3 regions of the Streptosporangium sp. NPDC048886 genome follow, and region 1 is predicted to be linked to each of the others. Evidence: riboswitches for the same ligand, from Rfam matches in the RefSeq annotation. Region 1 holds a riboswitch; each other region holds the start of a gene.
What was found. Region 1 has a riboswitch for cobalamin ahead of metE (5-methyltetrahydropteroyltriglutamate--homocysteine S-methyltransferase). Riboswitches for the same ligand answer to the same signal wherever they lie in the genome.

Region 1 (7,363 bases):
CACGGCGGAGGGTTTCAAGCGCTGAGCTCATGACGTTCCTTCCGAACAAAAGAATCTTCGTTTTCGAACTGGCCGGGCCGGTGGGGTGTGCGGGTCCGGTCCGGGTGAGGTGGGTTCCGGACCGGACCGGGGTCGGGGTGGGGGTTGGTCAGTTGGTCAGTTGGCCATGCCGGCGAATTGACCGGGTTCGTAGGAGCCGCCGGGGTTGCGCACGATCACGTTGAGTCGGTTGTTGGCGTTGATCATGGCGATCAGGGAGACCAAGGCGACGATCTGGTCGTCGTTGTAGTGCTTGCGTACCTGGGCCCAGGTCTCGTCGTGGACGCCGTGGTGGGTGTCGGCGAGCCGGGTGCCTTCCTCGGCCAGTGCCAGTGCGGCCTGCTCGGCCTCGGTGAACACGGTGGACTCGCGCCAGGCGGCGACCAGATGGAGCCGGAGCGCGCTCTCGCCGGCGGCGGTGGCGTCCTTGGTGTGGTAGTCGACGCAGAAACCGCAGCCGTTGATCTGGCTGGCGCGCAGCATCACCAGGTCCTGGGTGGTCTGGGGCAGCGGTGAGTGCTGGATCGCCAGGGCGACGTTGTAGATCTTCTTGGCGATCTTGGCGCCGAGTTCGTTGGCCAGCAGGTTGAAACGGGGTTCCATGATGTGGTCCTCACGTGTGGGGTTGTCCGCCGCGCGGATCGTCCGGGTGGCGTGCTGACGGACATCAGATGCCGGTGACCTGATCGTTGTGACATCCACGGCGGTGTGAGGTGTGTCACCGGCCGTGGGTGTCACACAGCGGGTGAGAGCGGTGTCTTGTGCGTGTGACACAGTTGAGAGCCGACAGGTGGGAGCGGGCGATGAACGGGCGCAGCGAGAGACCGACGGACACAGCCGGGCCGCTCGCCTGGAGCGACCGCACCGACTCCGCTGAAAACTCCGCCACGGACTCCGCGGTGGAGTCCGCTGCGGATTCGGCTGTGGACTCTGTGGTGGACCCGGCCACCGAGGCGTTCGTCGCCCACCGCAACCTGTTGTTCACCGTTGCCTATGAGATGCTCGGCTCGGCCGCCGACGCCGAGGACGTCCTGCAGGACAGCTGGCTGCGGTGGGCGGGCGTCGACCTGAGCACCGTGCGGGACCAGCGCGCCTACCTGGTCCGGATCACCACCCGGCAGGCGTTGGGCCGGCTGCGTACCCTCGGCCGGCGCAAGGAGTCCTACGTCGGCCCCTGGCTGCCCGAGCCACTGCTCACCACGCCCGACGTGGCCGAGGACGTCGAGCTGGCCGACAGCGTCTCGATGGCGATGATGCTGGTGCTGGAGACGCTCACGCCGACCGAGCGGGCGGTGTTCGTGCTGCGCGAGGTGTTCGACCTGGCCTACGACGAGATCGCCGAAGCCGTCGACAAGAGCCCGGCCACGGTCCGCCAGATCGCCCACCGGGCACGGGCACACGTCGCCGCGCGCCGACCACGCGGGGCCGTTTCCCCGGCCCAGACCCGCGACGCGCTCGAGGCGTTCCAACGGGCGATCGAGACGGGCGACCTGCAAAGCCTGCTCGACATGCTCGCCCCGGACGTCGTCCTGCTGGCCGACGGCGGCGGAGTCAAACAGGCCGCGCTGGCGCCCGTCGTGGGGGCCGGCCAGGTGGCCCACGTGCTGGGCAGGATCACTCCCGCGGCGTCGCTACAGCCGGTACAGGTCAACGGCCACCCGGCACTGATCGTCCGGCTCGACGGCGGCATCGACACCGTCATGACGGTACGTATCGACGACGGCCTCATCACCGGGCTCTACGCCCTGCGCAATCCCGAGAAGCTGTCGTATATGGAGCGGGAGACCACGGTGAGCCGCTGAGCCTGGGCCCCTGCCGACGCGTTGACACTCCAGCAGGCCGAACCGCCCACGCCTCGCCCCGGTGACCGGGATGACGACGTGGGCGCCGCCTACGCATGGGGCCTGTTTCAAAGGCGTGGGTTACAGCCGGAGCAGCATGGATGCGACGGTGATCACGGCGGTGTAGGAACCGGCGGTCTTGACGCCCCTATGGATGTCAAGTACAGCAGGGCGCCATGATGATCTTGTAGAGCTCGCGGGCGATGTAGCGTTTGAGGCAGCGGGTGGTCAGGGCGCGGAACTGCTTGAGCCGGTTGAAGCGGCGCTCCGGCAGTCCTGACGGGTCCGACGCCCGCTCGGGAGGTGGGCTTCATGGCCACGGCGAGAACGCTGTCAGTGTCGCGCACACGCGGCCCGGCAGCCGGTAGGAGCAAGTGACGAGGAGGTCGGCATGTCGTGTCTTCCACGGGGACGAGGGTGAGGTCGGCGGCAGATCGCGGAAGGACGGCTCCGCGCCTGACCTGGTGATCGGTGGGCGAACGAACGTGCACTACCTGGCCACGGGCGAGTCCACCGGCGGGCAGTACGGGCTCTACCGACGGGACACGGGAAGGGAGTCCAGCGGCCTGGGCGCGCACTTCCACAGGACGATGTCGGAGTCGTTCTCGTCCTGTCCGGCACGGTCGGGCTCTACGACGGCGAACGCTTGGTGAACGCCGCGCCGGGCGACTTGCTCTCCGTCCCGCCGGGCGGGATCCACGGGTTCAACAATCGGGAGGGGCCCGCCTCGATGCTGGTCCTGTTCGCCCCCGGCGCCCCGCGCGAGGCCTACTTCGAGGAACTGGCGGAGGTCGTGGCGAGCGGACGGCAGCTCACCCGGGAGGAGTGGGCCGACCTCTACCGCCGCTGCGGCCACCATCTCCACCGGAACGCGGCCGTCGACGTACAGGTCGACGGCCGCCGCGGTGGAGACGGCGCCGGGGTCCGAGGCGCCGACACCGCGGCCGCCCCGCTGAAAGGGGCGGCCGCCGGCGGGTCAGCCGGCGGCCCGGACGTTCCGCGCGGCCGCGACCATGTTGGCCAGGGCCGCCTCGGTCTCGGCGTAACCACGGGTCTTCAGGCCGCAGTCGGGGTTGACCCAGAGCCGGTCAGCCGAGACGGCCTTCAGGGCGCGGCGCAGGTTGGCCTCCATCTCCCCCACCGTCGGGACCCGTGGCGAGTGAATGTCGTACACGCCGGGCCCGATCCCGTTGGCGTATCCGGCCTCGCGCAGGTCGGCGACCAGCTCCATGCTCGAACGGGCCGCCTCGACGCTGGTGACGTCGGCGTCGAGGTCGGCGATCGCGGTGATGATCTCACCGAACTCCGAATAGCACATGTGCGTGTGGATCTGGGTGGAGACCGCCGCCCCCGAGGTGGCGAGCCGGAAGGCCGCCACCGCCCAGGCGAGGTATGCCTCCTGGTCAGCCCTGCGCAGCGGCAGGAGCTCCCGCAGCGCGGGCTCGTCCACCTGGATGATGCCGATCCCGGCCGCCTCCAGGTCGGCGATCTCGTCGCGGAGGGCCAGGGCGACCTGGCGTGCGGTCTCCGGCAGCGGCTGGTCGTCGCGGACGAAGGACCAGGCGAGCATCGTCACCGGGCCGGTCAGCATGCCCTTCACCGGCTTGGCCGTCAGGGACTGCGCATAGGCCGTCCACTTCACCGTCATCGGCTCGGGGCGGGAGACGTCGCCGTGCAGGATCGGGGGGCGGACACAGCGTGTCCCGTAGGACTGGACCCAGCCGTGGTCTGTGGCCGCGTAGCCGGACAGCTGTTCGGCGAAGTACTGGACCATGTCGTTGCGCTCGGGCTCGCCGTGCACGAGAACGTCCAGGCCGAGGTCCTCCTGAAGCCGGATCACCTGCCCGATCTCGGCGCGCATCGCCTCGGTGTAGGCGGCGTCGCCGATCCGGCCGGCCTTGTGGTCGGCGCGGGTCCTGCGGATCCGGGCGGTCTGCGGGAACGATCCGATCGTGGTCGTGGCCAGGTCGGGCAGGCCGAGCTCCGCCCGCTGAGCCGCGAAGCGGGTCCTGCGATCGGCCCGCCGGGTGTCGCCGAGAACCTCCAGCCTGGCCCGGACCTCGGCGTCGACACCCGCGGCGGGGACCGGCGCCGCCTGCGGGGCATCGGAGCAGACCTCGGCGTCGAGTGCCACCAGTTCGGCGACCTTCTGACGCGCGAACGCCAGCCGCGCCCGGACCGCCGGCTCCAGAGACGACTCGCTGTCGAGGTCGACGGGCACGTGCAGCAGCGAGCAGGACGTGCTCAGCTGCACCTGTCCGGCCAGCCCGAGCAGCACCGCGTAGGTCGACTTCGCCCGCGTCGGATCCGCCCGCCACACGTTCCTGCCATCGATCACGCCGGCGACGACGGTCTTGTGGGGCAGCCCGCCGACCGAGGCCACCACGTCCAGGGTGTCTGGACGGGAGACGAAGTCCAGCCCGATCGCCTCGACCGCACTGGAGGCCACCACCTTCAACGCCTCGGTCGCGACGGTGCCGAAGTAGGTGGCCAGCAGGATCCTCGGGCGGCTGGCCAGCCCGCCCAGGCGGCCGTAGGCCCGCTCGAGTGCTTCGACCTCCCGCGCGCCGAGATCCCCGGCCAGTACGGGCTCATCCAGCTGCACCCACTGCGCGCCGGCTCCCGCGAGCCGTTCCAGCAGCTCGGCGTAGACCTCCACCAGGGCGTCCAGAAGATCCAGCGGCACGAACCCCTCAGGCGAGCCCGGCGCGGCCTTGGCCAGCAGAAGGTAGGTCAGTGGGCCGACCAGCACCGGCCGGGTCTCGATCCCCAGGGCCCTGGCTTCGAGGTACTCGGCCACGGGCTTCGCTCGCGCGCCGTCGGCGAGCCGGAAACGGGCGTCCAGCGCGAGTTCGGGGACGATGTAGTGGTAGTTGGTGTCGAACCACTTGGTCATCTCCAACGCCGGGATGTCCGCGGCGCCGCGCGCCATCGCGAAGTACCGCTCCAGACCGGACAGCGTCCGGTACCGGTCAGGGACCGCGTCGACCATGACGCTGGTGTCCAGCACGTGGTCGTAGAGGGAGAAGGTGTTCGACGGGATCGTCCCCAGGCCGGCGTCCCGCAGCTCGGTCCACACCGCCCGTCGCAGCGTCGAGGCCGTGGACTGCAGTTCCGCTGCGCCGACCCGGCCGGCCCAGTATTCCTCGGTGACGAATTTGAGCTCTCGGTGCGCGCCGACGCGCGGATACCCGAGGATCGTCGTTGTCATGGCAGCTTCCCTCGCTATTGCCAGGATGCGGCCGGGCAGGAGGAAGAGGCGCACGGCAGGAAGGTCCCGCGGGCGCGTCCCAGGCCCTCCCACGGGGCCGCGGACCACCGTGCACCGGTCGGCGCACGGGCGGAGGCAGGTCTTCGGACTCGCGGGCACCACACCTGGATCAGGCGTGACCTACTGGCCGTCGCTTCCCAGACCACAGGCCCAGTGCGTATGACGGCGGTCGTTCCCACTCACCGCTGCGGGGCAGCCCCGGATTTCCACCGGGTTCCCTCTTACGACGTCCGCACCCGGCCGGGCGCGGACGAACCATCCACAGCGGGATTCTAGCCAGCCGGCGTGGTGACCGGATACCTTCGCCGTGCCCCGGGATGCCACCCGGCGCCCGTACGGCGAAGGGGTCCAAGGCGGTGCGCGGTGCCGTGCAGGCCCGCCCGAGACCGCCCGGGGCGTGGGAGGAGGGCCGGCGGGCCGACCGGGGCCGGCTCGGTGACCCGCCTACGGAGTGAGGTGGCCGGTGGTGCACCCGGCAGGTGGCCGGTGGTGCACCTGGCGGGCGCACCAGAGGGCCATCGTGGATGCGGGACGGCGGAGCGTGGGGTCAGGGTTCGGCGTGCCGGTCGAGGCCGAGCGTGGCGATGAGGTCTTCGTGGAGCTCGAACCAGACACGATGGCAGGAGTCGACGTCGGTGCGGTCGACCCAGGCGCCCTCCCCGGCCTGGGCGCGCGCCAGGGCTGTGGTGAATCGCGTGTCGTATCCGCGGAACCGCGCGAGAACGTCCCCGAGCCGGTCCGCGAGTGGCGGGAGTGCGCGGCCGATGCCGGCGAGCTCGTAGAGGACTCTGGCGTCCCAGGCGGGATCGGAGTGGTCGTTGAGGGCGAGCCGGTCGCCGGCGGTGGGCCGGAGTTGCCAGTCGGTGCAGGCTCGTAGCAGGAGAGCGTTCAGCGGGAGGAACTCGCGGTAGACGTCACGGACCTCGTCGGCACCGCCGACGCGTGCGAGCTCGGCCGCGAGCCGGCGCTCGTTCTCGGCTCGGCCCGATCCTGTCAACGACCAGCCTCCGGTGCCGGCGAAAGCGGTGTGCTCAACCCATCCCCGTGCCTCGGCGTCGCGCAGCACCTCTTCCGTCTCGGCCGCGTCGAGCCCGTAGCGACGAGCGATCACCGGGGTGTCCGCGAAGCCGGTGACACGCACGGCGTGCAGGACCAGGAGGCCGGGCGAGGAGTCCCGCGTCACGAGTCGGCGTCCTGTCGTGCCGCCAGGCGGGTGTAGTGCTGCTGGCACGCCTGCGGGGAGTTGAATCCCATCGCGTGCGCCATCTGCGCCCAGGTCAGTCCTGCGCTCCGGGCCGTGAACAGCAGGGCGGTTTCGAGCCCTTCGACCTCGGCGCGCGCGGCGGGCAGGAGAGCGAGCGCGCTCAGGATGTCCTCCCGGTCCAGGTCGGCGCAGCGCCAGACGGCGAACTGCGCGAGGTCGACCGCCGACGGCGGGACGGGCGGGGGCCGCCACGGACGGGCGTCGAGCGCGTCCGCGCCCAGGCGCAGAAGACGCTCACGCGCGTCCTGCTCACGGTGGGCCTGGGCGTGGTCGGCGTGCATGGCGTGAGCGATGTCCTGCTTGCGTGGCATGCAACTCATGATCCACAATCGACGGAGCGTCGTCAACATTCTGTTGAAAGGTAGGGATGGATGATCGTACCCCTCATGGAGGCCGTCGCCGATACCTGCGGGGGCAAGGCCGGCGCACTCGGCACGCTGCTCCGCGCGGGTCTGCCGGTCCCTGACGGCTTCGTCGTCTCGTTCGCCGCTTACCTCGCGGCTGTCCGTGACCTGGACCCCGGGCGGTTCGCCGGCGAGTCGGACGATCTCGACGCGGCTCGGCAGGTGATCGGGGCCCGTCCGGTCCACGCCACCGTGATCGACGCGCTGGGACGCGCGCTCGACGAGCTCGGCGATCCGCCCGTGGCGGTAAGGTCCTCGGCAGCGAACGAAGACACCGCTCAGACATCGGCGGCCGGTCAGCACGAGAGCTTTCTCGCCGTGCACGGGGTCAGCGAGGTCGCCGATGCCGTACGCGCCTGCTGGGCCTCGCTGTTCTCTCCACGTGCCATCGACTACCGGGGGGCCCACGGCCGCGACGACCAGCCTTCCGACGATCTTGTGATGGCCGTCCTCGTCCAACGCCATCTGGACGCCGAGGTGTCCGGGGTCATGTTCACACCCGCGGACCCGGACGGCACGACCGAGATCGAGGCGTCCTGGGGCC
Region 2 (7,363 bases), on a different contig from region 1:
GTAGGTGAGGGTGAGCTCCTCGATCCGGCCCCACTCGTCCTCGACCACGACGACGTCGTCCAGCCGGAGCGCGTCGCTGAAGGCCAGTTGCAGCCCGGCGAGCAGGTTGCCCAGGGTGGACTGGGCCGCGACGCCGACGACCACGCCGGCGATGCCGGCCGAGGCCAGCAGTCCGGCGCCGAGCGCGCGCACCTGCGGGAAGGTGAAGAGCATCGCGCCCATCGCCAGCACGACCACCACCGCCGTGGCCACCCGGCGGACCAGGGTGATCTGGGTGCGGATCCGGCGGGCCCGCCGGTTGCGCTCGCCCTGGACGACGACCAGGCGCTCCAGGACCACGTCGGTGACCGCGTAGGCGGCCTGGATGACCAGCCAGGTGACGCATCCGATCATGGCCAGGCTGAGCAGCTGGTCGATCACTCCGCCGACCTGCCCCTCGGCCATGCTCGGCCGGTAGAGCGTGTTGGCGGTCACCACGACCGCCGTGGCGAACCCGGGCCAGGTGCAGCGGCGCACGAGCGGAGCGGCGAGAACCCACTTCTCCCCGATCAACCTCCATCTCAGTGCCCGCCGCACCATCTCCACACACGCGGCGGCGGCCAGCATGGAACCGAGCAGGATGATCCATCTGGACACTGACGGCGTCCCCCCTTGTCGTCCGTTACCAGACGGCGTGCCCGGGGATCCATCGTGTAATCAGAACGCCTCGTCGAAAGTCACATTCCCCTCAACGGCTACCTGATAGGCAGAGACACGCCGTTCGAAGAAGTTGGCCAACTCCTGCACGTCCTGCAACTCCATGAACGCGAACGGGTTGGCGGTGCCGTACCGGACGGGGAGCCGGAGCCGGACCAGGCGCTGGTCGGCCACGTACTCCAGGTACTGCCGCATCTGGTCCACGCCCATCCCGGACAGACCGTCGCCGCACAGGTCGGCCGCGAAGGCGAGCTCGGCCTCCACCGCCTCCTCGATCATCTGGGTGACCTGCGCGCCGAGCTTGTCGTCGAACAGCTCCGGCTCCTCGGCCCGCACGGTGTCCACCACGCTGAAGGCGAACTCCATGTGCATGGACTCGTCGCGGAAGACCCAGTTCGTCCCGGTGGCCAGGCCGCTCAGCAGGCCCCTGGAGCGGAACCAGTAGACGTAGGCGAAGGCGCCGTAGAAGAACAGCCCCTCGATGCACGCGGCGAAGCAGATCAGATTGAGCAGGAACGCCCGCCGGTCGTCCTGCGACTCCAGTCTGTTGAGCCCGCCGAGCGAGTCGATCCACCGGAAGCAGAACTCGGCCTTGTCCCGGATCGAGGGGATGTGCTCGACCGCGGCGAAGGCCTTGACCCGCTCGTCGTGGTCGGGCAGGTAGGTGTCCAGCAGGGTCAGGTAGAACTGGACGTGCACCGCCTCCTCGAAGAGCTGCCTGCTGAGATACAGGCGCGCCTCGGGCGCGTTGACGTGCTGGTAGAGGTTGAGCACCAGGTTGTTGGCCACGATCGAGTCGCCGGTGGCGAAGAACGCGACGAGGCGGTTGATCAGGTGGCGCTCCTCCGGCGTCATCTTCGCCAGGTCCGCCAGGTCGGAGTTGAGGTCCACCTCCTCGACGGTCCAGGTGTTGCGGATCGCGGCCCGGTAGCGCTCGTAGAACTCCGGGTAGCGCATGGGCCGCAGGGTGAGGTCCATGCCAGGGTCGAGCAGCATCAGCAAGTGCCTTTCGGGGAGGTGGCTACTGGCAGGCTTCGCAGTACTCGGGGTTCTCCAGCGAGCACGCGACGGCCTCCGGGTCGGGCGCGACCTGGGCCACGGTGGTCTGCGCGATCCGGGTCGCCGGCCGGGAGCGCAGGTAGTAGGTGGTCTTGAGGCCGGACTTCCACGCGTAGGCGTACATCGAGGAGAGCTTGCCGATGGTCGGCGTGGCCATGAACAGGTTCAGCGACTGCGACTGGTCGATGTACGGCGTGCGCGCCGCGGCCAGGTCGATCAGCGCCTTCTGCGGCAGCTCCCAGGCGGTCCGGTAGAGCGCCTTGAGGTCTTCGGGCATGCCGGGGACGTCCTGGACGGAGCCGTCGGCCCGCTTGATCGCGTCCCGGATCTGCGGGGTCCACCGGCCCCGGGCCTGCAGGTCACGGACCAGATAGCGGTTGACCTGGAGGAACTCTCCCGACAGGGTCTCGCGCTTGAAGACGTTGGAGACCTGGGGCTCGATGCACTCGTAGCAGCCGGCGATGGAGGCGATGGTGGCCGTGGGCGCGATCGCGATCATCAACGAGTTGCGGAGGCCGGTCTCGGCGATCCGCTCCCTGAGGCGCGTCCACTCCGGCGAGCCGCCGGCCCCGTAGTGGTCGGGGTGGAGCACGCCGCCGGCGGCCCTGGTCTCGTCGTAGGAGGGGTGGCGGCCCCGCTCGACGGCCAGGTCCGCGGAGGTGCCGTAGGCGGCCAGCGCGATCTCCTCGGAGATGCGGGTGGACAGCTCCAGCGCCTGCGGGGAGTCGAACGGCAGCCGCAGCGCGAAGAACACATCCGCCAGGCCCATCACGCCCAGACCGATCGGCCGCCACTTCCGGTTGGCCGCCTCGGCCTCCGGGGTCGGGTAGAAGCCCAGGTCGATGGTCCGGTCCAGGAACCGCACGGCGGTGCGGACGGTCCGGCGCAGCCGTGGCCAGTCGACGTCCTGGCCGTCCAGGTGGGCGGCGAGGTTGATCGAGCCCAGGTTGCAGACGGCCGTCTCGGCGTCGTTGGTGACCTCCAGGATCTCGGTGCAGAGGTTCGACAGGTGGATGACGTTCTCGGGGCGGGCCGTCTGGTTGGAGGTCCGGTTGGCGGCGTCCTTGAAGGTCATCCAGCCGTTGCCGGTCTGGGCGAGGGTGCGCATCATCCGGCCGTACAGGGAGCGGGCCGGGATCTGCTTGACGGAGCGGCCCTCGGCCTCGGCGGCCCGGTAGGCCTCGTCGAAGGCGGCGCCGTACAGGTCGGTGAGGTGCGGGACCTCCTTGGGGTCGAACAGCGACCACACACCGTCGGCCTCGACCCGGCGCATGAACTCGTCGGGGATCCAGTTGGCCAGGTTCAGGTTGTGCGTGCGGCGGGCCTCCTCGCCGGTGTTGTCGCGCAGTTCGAGGAACTCCTCGATGTCGGCGTGCCAGGTCTCCAGGTAGACGCAGGCCGCGCCCTTGCGGCGGCCGCCCTGGTTGACCGCGGCGACGCTGGAGTCCAGCGTGCGCAGCCACGGCACGATGCCGTTGGAGTGGCCGTTGGTGCCCCGGATCAGCGAGCCCCGCGAACGGACCCGGGTCCAGGAGATGCCGATCCCGCCGGCGTACTTCGACAGCCGCGCGACCTGCCCGTAGCGCTCGTAGATCGCCTCCAGCTCGTCCCGGGGCGAGTCGAGCAGGAAGCAGGACGACAGCTGGGGCCTGCGCGAGCCGGAGTTGAACAGGGTGGGCGAGCTCGGCAGGTAGGACAGGGTGGACATGAGCGCGTAGAGCTCGGCGGCCTCCTCCACCGTCTCCGACAGGCCGCAGGCCACCCGGAGGAAGAAGTGCTGCGGGCGCTCCAGGACCTTGCGGGTCTGCGGGTGGCGCAGCAGGTAGCGGTCGTAGACCGTGCGCAGCCCGAAGTATTCGAACCGGCCGTCGGCCGCCCCGTCCACCAGCGCGTCCAGCGCCACGGCGTTGGAGGCCACGAAGGCGGCCAGCCCGTCCTGGATCAGCCCGGCCGCGTGGGTCGCGGCGACGGACTCGGAGAAGGTCCGGACGCTGTGCCCGGCGGCCTCCTCGGCGATCAGCTCCGCCAGCAGCCCGGCGGCGATCTTGGAGTTCTCCGGGTCGGCGATCACCCGGGCGGCGGCCTCCTCGATGGCCAGCCGGCGGTCGACCGGGCCGTTGCCGGTCTCCTTGGCGACGTCGACCAAGGTCTGTGTCACGTGCTACCCCTCGCGCGCTCGAATTCCCCGTACGGCTCTCGCCGGAAGGGCGCACGCGCCAGAGAACGGCCCCGGGCACGCCGGACCGCCTCATCGCGTGGGCCCTCCCTCGAGGCCCTGAACGATCTCCGTGGTCGGGTCCGCCTCACCCGGCACGCTCCGGGCCGCTCCACGCGTCCCTCGGTGCCCGGCTCGGCTCCCTCTCCACACGTCGCCGGCAGGTCTTCGGACTCACGGGCGTCTGGCACATGCCTACCGGCCGTCGCTTCCCGGGCAGGTGCGCCCAGTGCTCCATGACGGCTTTCGTTCCCGTTCACCGCTGCGGGGCAGTCCCGGAATCTCACCGGGTTCCCTCTTGCCTCACCCCAGAGGGGCGAACCAGCAACGAGCAGGATCCTACATGTAGTGCTGCCGGACGCAACTACCCCAACAGCTTGTGCCGATGGTGCTCAGCAGTCCGAGCTCGTCGAGCACTTCCCGGGTCCGGCGCGTCTCCGTGACGAGCCACTGGCGGAAGTCGTCCCCGCTCAGATAGACCCGGTTCCAGCCGTTGGCCGCGCAGATCGCCCGCCAGCGGGACGAGGCGTCGACGCGGTCGCACAGGGCGACGGCCACGTCCCTGTCGTCGGAGCTCATGCCGCGGGGGCCGAGCACGCCGCACCAGTCGGTGTACTCCAGCCGGACGTCCAGCTCCATCAGCGTCGGGGCGTCGATCCCGTCGATCCGCTCGGCGGAGGAGACCACCAGCGGCCGCAGCCGGCCCTCGGCGATCTCGGGCACGAAGGAGCGGGCGGAGCCCAGCAGCGCGGCCACCCTGCCGTCGTGGAGGGCGTGCACGCCCTCGGCCCCGCTGGAGTAGCCGGCGTAGTCCAGCAGCCGGGTGTCCACCCCCAGGCACTTGCCGATCATGCCGTAGAGCACGTGGTCGGAGCCGCCCTCCATCCGGCCGCCCACCGTCAGCCCGGCCGGGTCGCGGCGGAGCACCGCGGCGAGGTCCTCGAAGGTGCGCAGGCGGGAGTTCTCCGGGACGACCAGGGCCGCCCAGTCGCCGACCAGGCGGGCCAGGGGGGTGGTGGACTCCACCACGGAGGCGGTGTTGGCGATCTCCGCCCCGGCCACCATCGGCATCCCGGTGAGCAGCAGCCTGCCCTCGTGCGCGAACGGGTCGTGGGCGGCGGCGAAGGCCCCCAGCGCGGCGGCGCCCAGGCTGCCCGGATAGTTGCCCACCTCGACCTTCCGCGCCAGCCCGTCGTCGGTCAGTACCGCGGCCAGCGCGCGGGCGGCCCGGTCCCAGCCCTGCCCGCGGGCGGCGGGCGCGATGACGGTCAGCCGTCCCGCCAGCGGCAGGCGGCGGTCCGCCGCCCTGCCGCAGCCGCCGGCGACCATGACCCCCAGGGCGAGCGCGAAGAACCGCCTACGGTACATAAGCGCCCCTTCCCTCCAGACCCCCCAATACTTCAGGTTACAGACACGTCACTTTGTGTCACACATTGGGGGGCCTTACTGCCATCAGGCAGTTCCGAGGGGGTTCACTCCACCGTGACGCTCTTGGCCAGGTTGCGAGGCTTGTCCACATCCCGCTCCAGCGCCACGGCCGCGTGGTAGGCCAGGAGCTGGAGCGGGATCGACAGCAGGATCGGGTCCAGCTCCGTCTCGTTCCTGGGCACCACGACGCAGTCGTCGGCCAGCTTGGGGTCGGCCGTACGGTGACCGACCATGAGCACCCGGCCGCCGCGCGCGCGGATCTCGCCGAGCGTGGTGAGGTTCTTGTCCAGCAGCTCGTCGTCGGGGACGATCGCCACGGTCGGCATCTCCGGGCCGATCAGGGCCAGCGGCCCGTGCTTGAGCTCGCTGGCCGGGTAGGCCTCGGCGTGCACGTAGGAGATCTCCTTGAGCTTCTGCGCGCCCTCGCGGGCCACCGGGTAGCCCCGGACCCGGCCGACGAACATCATGCTCGGCGAGTCGGCGTACTTGCGCGCCAGCTCCTTGATCTGCGGCTCCAGCGCGAGGATCTCCTTGATCTGGCCGGGCAGCCGGCGCAGGCCCTCGCAGATGCGGCGGCCGTCGGCCGGGGACAGGTCGCGCACCCGGCCCAGGTGGAGCGCCAGCAGCGCGAAGGCCACCGCGGTCGAGGTGAACGCCTTGGTGCTGGCCACCGAGACCTCGGGGCCGGCGTGCAGGTAGACGCCGCCGTCACACTCGCGGGCGATGGCGCTGCCGACGGTGTTGACGATGCCGAGCACCCGGCCGCCCTTGCGCTTGAGCTCCTGGACGGCGGCGAGGGTGTCGTAGGTCTCCCCCGACTGGCTGATCGCCACATACAGGGTGTCGGGCTCCACGACCGGGCTGCGGTAGCGGAACTCGCTGGCCGGCTCGGCGTCGGCCGGGATCCGCGCCAGCTCCTCGATGAGCTGGGCGCCGATCTGGCCCGAGTAGTAGGCGGAGCCACAGCCGATGATCTTCACCCGGCGGAACGACCGGGTCTCGCGCGCGTCCATGTTGAGGCCGCCCAGGTGGGCGATGTGGAAGCGGTCGTCCAGCCGTCCGCGCAGCGTCCGGGCCACGGTGTCGGGCTGCTCGGAGATCTCCTTGAGCAGGTAGTGCTCGTAGCCGCCGGTGTCGTAGTGCCCGGCCTCCCAGTCGACGGTCAGCGGCTCCTTGGCCGTCTCGCGCGCGTCACTGGCGAAGGTGTGGAAGCCGTCGGCCTTCAGCACCGCCAGCTCCCCGTCCTCCAGGTGGACCACCTGGCGGGTGTAGCGGACCAGCGCGGCCACGTCGGAGGCGGCGAACATCTCCTTCTCGCCGATGCCCAGCACGATCGGGCTGCCGTTGCGGGCCACCACCACCTCGCCGGGCCGCTGGGCGTCGATCACCGCGATGCCGTAGGTGCCGACGATCCGCTTGAGCGCCAGCCGGACCGCCTCCTCCAGCGAGTCGGTCTCCCCGACGGTCCGGGCGATCAGGTGCGCCAGCACCTCGGTGTCGGTCTCGGACAGGAAGACCACACCGTCGGCCTCCAGCTTGGCCCGCAGCTCGTCGGCGTTCTCGATGATGCCGTTGTGCACCACCGCGACGCGCTCGTCGGTGGACAGGTGGGGGTGGGCGTTGACGTCGCTGGGCGCGCCGTGGGTGGCCCAGCGGGTGTGCCCGATGCCCAGGGTGCCCTTGAACCGCGCCGGCACGGCCGCCGCCAGGTCGGCCACCCGGCCCTTGACCTTGCGCATCTTCAGACCCTTGTTGGAGACCACCACGCCGGCCGAGTCGTAGCCCCGGTACTCAAGGCGCTGCAGGCCCTCCAGCAGGATCGGCGCCGCGTCCTTTGGTCCGACGTAAGCCACGATTCCGCACATTTGACCGATCCTTACCCGTAGACGATCCGGCGCAGCTGGCGCAGGGAGAGTTCAGGTGCCGCGACACGGCGGGAGGTGATCTCGGCGGCGATCCGGGGGA
Region 3 (7,363 bases), on a different contig from region 1:
GGCGAGAACAGCAGCCTGGACCAGGGGGAGACGCACCGGTGTCCTCCAGCGGGTGAGCAATGAGATGCCTGTGAGACTGCTGATCTCGGGTGCGGGTTGGCCGGTGGGCCCGATTCGGTTGGGGCTCCAGGAGGTGAGCGGTCCAGCCGGGCTGCACGTTCGGATGTGCCGTCTGCGCGGCCAGCGGCCCTCCAGCGGGTCGAGCGCGGCTGCGGCGTCCATCCGGCCTTGGAGATCGTCGGAGGCGAAGACCGGCAGGTCTTGGCTGACCAGTTCGATCGTCATGCTGGGCGGGGTGTCGGCGTCAGGCCGCAGCCGGTAGTTGCGGCCCAGACGGCTGCCCGCGGGCATCCCGGGCGCGTCGATGGCCCAGTGGGTGCGATAAGCCGCCGCGCGGGCGGCGATGACCGGGTTGTCGGTGAGAAGGTAGCCGCCCTCACCGGCGGCGTAGATCTTGCCGTCCTTGAGGCTGAAGCAGCCCACCTCCCCGAAGGTCCCGGCCAGCCGCCCGCGGTGACGACTGCCCTGAGCCTGGCAGGCGTCCTCGATCAGGCTCAGGTTCAACTGCCGGGCCAGCGCAGCCAGCTCACAGAGTTCAGGAATGATTGTTCTTGACTGATTGTTCCTAAACTCGATATGGTCCTGCCATGGGTCGACCGCGAGGATTTGACGAGGCCATGGTGGTCCAGATGGCCGCGGAGCTGTTCGCCAGCCGCTCCTACGACGGCATCTCCATCGACGAGCTTGTCGCTCATCTGGGAGTGCACCGCAACAGTCTCTACAAAACGTTCGGTAGCAAGCGCGGCCTCTACCTGGCCGCGCTGCGCTGGTCGCTGGAGCATCACCTCGCGCCGATGATCGAGCAGATCACCCGGGCCGGCGAGCCGGAGAGGGCGGTGCGGAGCGCGCTGGAGGCGCCGGGCCTGGATCTGCTGTTGATGGCCACGGCCGAACGAGCGCCAGAAGATGCCGAGGTGGCCAAGGAGGTCGGTGGCGCGATCACTGCCCTCGACCACGCCGCCGCATCATCCCTTGGCCTCGACGCGCCCGCGGCCGTCCGGTTCACCGCGCAACTGTTGGGCCTTCGGCTACGGGCCAGGGCGAGCAACCTCTCCTAAGGAGTTCAGGCATGGCACAGGTGCACATCGAAGAAGGTTCCCTCATTGTGGAGATCGAAGGACTGGACAAGCTCTGGGCACTGAAGAGCCGCCTGGTCATTCCGCTGGCCAACGTCCGCGGCGCCACGGCGGATCCGGGTGTGGTCACCGAGCCGAAGGGCATACGCGCGCCGGGGGCGCACATCCCCGGTGTTATCACGGCGGGCACCTTCCACATGGATGGCGAAAGAGTGTTTTGGGACATCCGTGACGCGAGCCGGGCGGTGGTGATCGAACTGGCCGACGAGCAGTACGCGCGCCTGGTCATCGGCGTGGAGAACCCGCGCGCCACCGTAGCGCTGATCGAGTCGTCACTGGCCGCGTAGCCGTAGTCGAAGTCGCCGCGACAGCACGGTTGAACGTCACAGATCCCTGAAGGGAGCCTGCGGATCGTCCCGATCCGCAGGCTCCCTTCAGACGGTCTTGCCCCGAGTGTGTTCCGCCTCGCGTCGGATCAGGTAGTGCACGTGCTCGGCGCGGGCGTCGTAACGCCACCGGTAATCGGCGCCGCGGGAGCCGCGGTCAACCCGCGCAGCCGAAGATGGTGGAGATCATCCCGCGCACCGCGGCGAGCTGAGCCTCCGGCAGATCGCCCACCTTGCCCTTTAGCCGTACGGCCGCCACGGTGGATATCCGATCGATCATCGCGGCCTGGCCGTCGCCGACGTCGATCACGAACGCGGTCAGCGCGTGCGCCATGTCGGCGAGCTCGACATGTGCGGTGAGCACGTTGTCCCCGTACAGCGTGTGGTAGAAGTCGCCCGAGACGATCAGCCGAACCTCTTCGCGGTCGCCGAGCTGGACCGACCACAACTCCCCGAATCGGTGACTCACGTGGCCTCGCCCGTGCGGCGTTCGTCGACGGCCCGCATGGTGTCCTCGGCGAGAATGCGATCGTCGGCTTCTTGCCCGGCGACCGCGCCGGCGCCGTACACCGCGGCGCGGGCGGCGGTGCTATGGGTGGCGGCGATCTCGCGGAGGGCGCCGCGCTCCAGGACGGTGGAGACGCTGAGCCCGTGCTCCTCGGCGTGCTTGCGTACCGCCTCCAGGATCCACGGGGCGATGCTGACGGACGTTCTTCCCTTAGCCATGGTTCGTATGCTCCGCGCCGGTGTGTTAATAGTGCTACCACTTGTAATACGTGGGCTCATACTCCATTCCATTTTCAGGGGTCCCGGTAGTACTGGCCGTAAATCCAACGAAAGGACAGTGAGGCCCGATGAGCGGCCTCACCCTCGAGGAGCACCCTGAGGAGCACATGGTGCGCAGCCGCGCTAGGGCGGCCATCTTCAATTCGGCCTCCTGCTCCCGAACGTGTCCCTAGCCCCAAAGTAAGCCGATCCGCGCAGGTCAGCCGACTTCCGAGAAGATCATGTTCTCGGAAGCGGAGACAGTCACGACTTCTGAGAAAACGCACGGCTGAGAAGCAAACCCCAGCTCGGCGCCTCCGCGAACAGGGCCGCGTCGCTAGTTGGCGGCTGAGGCCACCTTCGGGAGGAGGACGCCGTGCAGGAATCCCGCCACAAGCTCGCTAGGGATGTGTGCCACGGCAAGCGCGGCACCATCCACCAGGCGTACCGCGACGGGATGGAGGACCAGCTCGGCGCGCTCGGCCTGGTCCTCAACGCCATCGTGCTCTGGACCACGAAGTACATCGACGCCGCTGTCGCCCAGCTCCAGGCGGAGGGCCACGAGATCCGAGAGGAGGACATCGCCCGGCTCTCCCCGCTCAAGCACAAGAACCTGAACCTGCTCGGCCGCTACAACTTCACCGCCTCCACCCCGGCGGTCGGCGCCTGCGCCCGCTGCGCGACCCGGACGCGCCAGAGCTGGACGAGGACGACGACGGGGACGGCCCGGACTAGTCGTGGCCGACCAGGGCGGTGGTGAGTTTGCGGGCCCTCGCCTTGGTCAGCCGCTTCGCGGCCGTCGCCCACCGCTGCCGGGGGCCCGAGGGGCGATGTCGCTGCCCTTGATCACCTTGGCGAACTCCGCGTCGAACCGCTCCGTGCCGACCTTCTCCGCGAGCGTGGTCAGGTACTTCACCTGCGTGTCCGTGGCCGGGTCGGTCTTCGGCTGTTTCCGCCGCTCATGCGCAGGGGCGGAGATCTGCTTGTAGTGCTCCTTGCGGGCCGCTTCCGACTCCGGGCTGCGGCAGGTGATGTGCACGGACTCGTACCAGGTCTGGGCGTCAGGCTTGCCGGTCACCGCTTCCCACAGCGTGTCCGCGGTCAGCTTCTCCTCGTCCACGCCCTCGGTCAGGCCGGGGCCGACGGGTCCGTAGTAGCCGGTCCTGCCCCGGGGGATCACTGTGAACCCGGCCGGGATAGCGTGGGCTTCGAACCTCGACCGCCGCCCATACGGTGGCCTTCAGGTCGTGGAGAACTGGAACTCGGCGAACACCGTGCTGCACTACGGCAAGGACGGCACGCTGACCAGCCCGGACAAGGAGCACGCAGAGGACCTCGATGCTCGCGCTCCACCTTCTCCAGTCCAGCCTGGTCCACATCAACACCCTGCTGCTTCAGCGCGTTCTGGCGAAGAAGCTCTCGGACGAGGACCGGCGCGGGCTGACCGCGCTCTTCTGGTCGAACATCAACTCGTACGGCACGTTCCGGCTGGAGATGGACAAGCGGCTCGACTTCGCCCTGCCCACCGTGCCCCATCCCCGGACACCGGCCAGCGCTGCCGGCCAACCGGCAACGGAGTCCCGCTATGCCCGCTAACAGGGGTGCTGGTAAGAACCGAGTCGCGCGCCCCAAACGCGCGGCATCGTCGCAGGTGACTGCACGTGACCGGGATCCCGACCGAGATCCACAGGCCGGTGGTGCCAGGCGTTTTCACGCCCGCTCTGGGGCACGTCATCCGCCCGCGGCGTCCTCCGCCTCCCAGCGCAGCAGGTCGCCCGGCTGGCACTTGAGTACCTCGCAGAGCGCGGCGAGCGTCGCGAAGCGCACCGCCTTAGCCCGGCCATTCTTGAGTACCGCCAGGTTGGCGGGCGTGATCCCTACGCGGTCCGCGAGGTCGCCCACGGACATCTTCCGTCTGGCCAGCATCACGTCGATGTCGACGACGATCGGCATCAGATCACCTCGTCCAACTCGGCCTGCATCTGCGCCGCTTCGATGTCGCGCGCGACGGCCTGGGCGAGCAGCATCCGCAGCACGAGCACGATGAGCGCGACCCCCAGGATGGCCAGGCCGACCCCGCCCATGATGACGGTGACGCCCGGGTCGGCCCGCTGGTCCGGCGCGTTGAGGGCCGTGACTGCGAACCACAGGAGGGCAGCCGCCACGATCGCGCCGATCACGGCGTCCACGTACCGGAAGGCGGCGTGGGAGAACACGGTTCCGCGCCGCACCATCGTCACCAGCCGCCATACGCTGACCAGGGCGACCTGGACCGACACCATGCCCAGGATCGTGATCACGCGCAGCGGGGTCAGCGGGAGCGACCCGTCCTCCGGGTCGCTCCCGCTGGCCAACACCCACACCATCAATGCCTGTACGGACACGGTGCCGGCGAGCACCACCACGAGCACGGCGCGAAGCGCACGCACTGCCAGCTTTCCCATGACCCATCCTTCCATCGAGTTACGATGAAAATCTATCGAATCTCGATAGGTGAAACAAGGGCTGAGCCAGACCGCCTAGCCCTCCGGGGCCCCGGTAGCAATGGGGAATTTCCAACGGGTATCCAGCTCAGAGCCCCAATTGAGAGCATTGAGAGCCTGGAAGACGGGCCGCCGACCTGGATATCCGTTGTTTCCTGCACCGTTGCTACCGATGTTCCTCAGACCCCTGACCGGCGACGATGCCGCGCGTTTGGGGCGCGTGACTCGGTTCTTACCAGCACCCCAAGACGCAGCAGGGCCGTCAGCGCGGAGGATCTTCCGACGCGGGGACGTTTCCGGGCTCGCGAGCGCGTACCGATGCCATGCGCGTTCGCTCCATCCTCGTGGACAACACGGATCAACCCGCGGCCGGTATCCTGACTCCCGGATCAGCGCGCGCCATCCGGCCTTCCCGGCTTTCGCCAGTGGCTGTCGATGTCGCGATGACGCACTTCCCGGTCACAGTGGCGGGACCGCGCTGGATTCACACCAGCTTCCCTGCACCGCGGGCCTTGCCCACGAACATATAGTTGGACGTCCTAGTAAGTCCAGAGCGGCACCCGCCATCGGGCCCAGAACGATCACCCGGCCCGTACGGCGCGGAGTCCCTGTCGCCCGAGAGGGACCGAACAGCGCTTAGGCTGGAGCCGCAGTCGGTTCGCCCTGTCCTCCAGGCAGGCGCGTCGTAAGAGGGAACCCGGTGCGGCAATGCTCGCCTGCTTGGCTCGCGAGCCCGCCAATTCCGGGACTGCCCCGCAGCGGTGAGTGGGAACGACCGCCGTCAAACGCACTGGGTCCGAACAGCCGGACCGGGGAAGCGACGGCCAGTAGATGCCCGGGTGAGAACCCGGGCGTGCCCGCGAGTCCGAAGACCTGCCACTGCCCGCGCGCGCGGTGACTTCGGTGACCTCGAGGGCGGGTCGGCGGCACGAGCGGGCACTGGATCAAGATGCCCGCCGGTCAGCTGTTCCTTCGCGCCCGTGAGAGCACCGGGGTCCTCCATGACTCGCGAAGGAGAGTTTCGTGGCTGAGACTTCCGCCACCCCCGCATCACTGGCCACCGTCCACGGCTATCCACGCCAGGGACCGGACCGCGAGCTGAAGAAGGCGGTCGAGGGCTACTGGGCGGGCCGCGTCACCGCCGACGAGCTGCACGACACCGCGGCCCAGCTGCGCCGCGACAACTGGCGCCACCTGACCGCCTCCGGCGTGCACGAGGTCCCCACCGGCGACTTCTCACTGTATGACCACGTCCTGGACACCACCGTCATGGTCGGCGCCATCCCCGAGCGTCACCGGGCCGCCGTGGAGGCCGACGCCCTGGACGGCTACTTCGCCATGGCACGCGGCACACAGGACGTCGCTCCGCTGGAGATGACCAAGTGGTTCGACACCAACTACCACTACCTGGTGCCGGAACTGGGGCCGGACACCGTCTTCACCGCCGATCCGGCCAAGCAGGTCGGCGAGCTGCGCGAGGCTCTCGCACAGGGGCACAACCCGCGTTCCGTGCTGGTCGGCCCGGTGACGTACCTGCTGCTGGCCAAGCCCGCGCCCGGCGTGGACCCCGGCTTCGACCCGATCACCCTGCTGGACCGGCTGCTGCCGGTCTACGTGCAGCTGCTCGCCGCCCTGCGCGCGGCGGGCGCCGAGTGGGTACAGCTGGACGAGCCCGCCCTGGTGCAGGACCGCGACCGGGCCGTGCTGAACGCCGCGGCCCGCGCCTACCGGGAGCTCGGCTCCCTGGCCCACCGGCCGAAGATCCTGGTCGCCAGTTACTTCGACCGGCTGGGAGAGGCGCTGCCGATCCTGGCCGAGGCGCCGATCGAGGGGCTGGGCCTGGACTTCACCGGCCCGGCCGCGGCGAACCTGAACGACCTGGCCAATGTGGGCTGGGCGGTCGGCAAGCGTCTGATCGCGGGCGTCGTGGACGGCCGCAATGTGTGGATCAACGACCTGGAAAAGTCGCTGACCACCCTGGCCACCCTGCTCGGCCTGACCGACCGGGTGGATGTAGCGGCCTCCTGCTCGCTGCTGCACGTCCCGCTGGACACCGCCCTTGAGCGCGGGGTGGATCCGCAGGTCGGCCGCTGGCTCGCCTTCGCCCGGCAGAAGACGGCCGAGATCGTCACTCTGGCCAGGGCGCTGAGCGAGGGCACCGGCGCCATCGCTGGGCAACTGGCTGCCAACCGGGCCGATCTCGCCTCACGGGCGGCCTCGGCGCTCACCCGCGACGCCGCCGTACGGGCCCGGAGCGCGGCGGTCACCCCGGCCGACGCACGCCGCTCCCAGCCCTATCCCGAGCGGGCCGTCGCGCAGCGCGCCCGCCTCGGCCTGCCGCTGCTGCCGACGACCACCATCGGCTCCTTCCCGCAGACCGCCGAGCTGCGGGTGGCCCGCGCCGACCTGCGCGCGGGACGCATCGACGCCGCCGCCTACGACGAGCGGATCGCTGCCGAGATCCGCTCGGTCCTCCTCTTCCAGGAGGAGGCGGGCATCGACGTCCTGGTGCACGGCGAGCCCGAACGCAACGACATGGTCCAGTACTTCGCCGAGCAGCTCAACGGATACCTGGCCACCCAGCACGGCTGGG

Region 2: another riboswitch for cobalamin. It lies ahead of ACZ6R6_RS16140 (ribonucleoside-diphosphate reductase subunit alpha); the one in region 1 lies ahead of metE (5-methyltetrahydropteroyltriglutamate--homocysteine S-methyltransferase).
Region 3: another riboswitch for cobalamin. It lies ahead of metE (5-methyltetrahydropteroyltriglutamate--homocysteine S-methyltransferase); the one in region 1 lies ahead of metE (5-methyltetrahydropteroyltriglutamate--homocysteine S-methyltransferase).

Annotation. Positions count from the first base shown of each region.
Region 1 is NZ_JBVJHH010000022.1:146,937-154,299, forward strand. It holds gene ACZ6R6_RS27040 (FAD-binding oxidoreductase) at 1-31, opposite strand, end outside; gene ACZ6R6_RS27045 (carboxymuconolactone decarboxylase family protein) at 157-642, opposite strand; gene ACZ6R6_RS27050 (RNA polymerase sigma-70 factor) at 963-1,841, shown strand; gene metE (5-methyltetrahydropteroyltriglutamate--homocysteine S-methyltransferase) at 2,857-5,091, opposite strand; cobalamin riboswitch at 5,209-5,426, opposite strand; gene ACZ6R6_RS27060 (transcriptional regulator) at 5,699-6,334, opposite strand; gene ACZ6R6_RS27065 (DNA-binding protein) at 6,331-6,726, opposite strand; gene ACZ6R6_RS27070 (PEP/pyruvate-binding domain-containing protein) at 6,787-7,363, shown strand, end outside.
Region 2 is NZ_JBVJHH010000011.1:203,551-210,913, forward strand. It holds gene ACZ6R6_RS16130 (mechanosensitive ion channel family protein) at 1-636, opposite strand, end outside; gene ACZ6R6_RS16135 (ribonucleotide-diphosphate reductase subunit beta) at 697-1,692, opposite strand; gene ACZ6R6_RS16140 (ribonucleoside-diphosphate reductase subunit alpha) at 1,718-3,913, opposite strand; cobalamin riboswitch at 4,113-4,311, opposite strand; gene ACZ6R6_RS16145 (Bug family tripartite tricarboxylate transporter substrate binding protein) at 4,310-5,338, opposite strand; gene glmS (glutamine--fructose-6-phosphate transaminase (isomerizing)) at 5,443-7,251, opposite strand; gene ACZ6R6_RS16155 (hypothetical protein) at 7,275-7,363, opposite strand, start outside.
Region 3 is NZ_JBVJHH010000050.1:1,288-8,650, reverse strand. It holds gene ACZ6R6_RS41475 (DegT/DnrJ/EryC1/StrS family aminotransferase) at 1-585, opposite strand, end outside; gene ACZ6R6_RS41470 (TetR/AcrR family transcriptional regulator) at 648-1,118, shown strand; gene ACZ6R6_RS41465 (hypothetical protein) at 1,130-1,483, shown strand; gene ACZ6R6_RS41460 (hypothetical protein) at 1,680-1,991, opposite strand; gene ACZ6R6_RS41455 (hypothetical protein) at 1,988-2,248, opposite strand; partial or broken gene ACZ6R6_RS41450 (Tn3 family transposase) at 2,664-3,022, shown strand; gene ACZ6R6_RS41445 (hypothetical protein) at 3,069-3,467, opposite strand; gene ACZ6R6_RS41440 (Tn3 family transposase) at 3,626-3,883, shown strand; gene ACZ6R6_RS41435 (helix-turn-helix domain-containing protein) at 4,019-4,240, opposite strand; gene ACZ6R6_RS41430 (DUF2975 domain-containing protein) at 4,240-4,731, opposite strand; cobalamin riboswitch at 5,121-5,293, opposite strand; cobalamin riboswitch at 5,426-5,648, shown strand; gene metE (5-methyltetrahydropteroyltriglutamate--homocysteine S-methyltransferase) at 5,794-7,363, shown strand, end outside.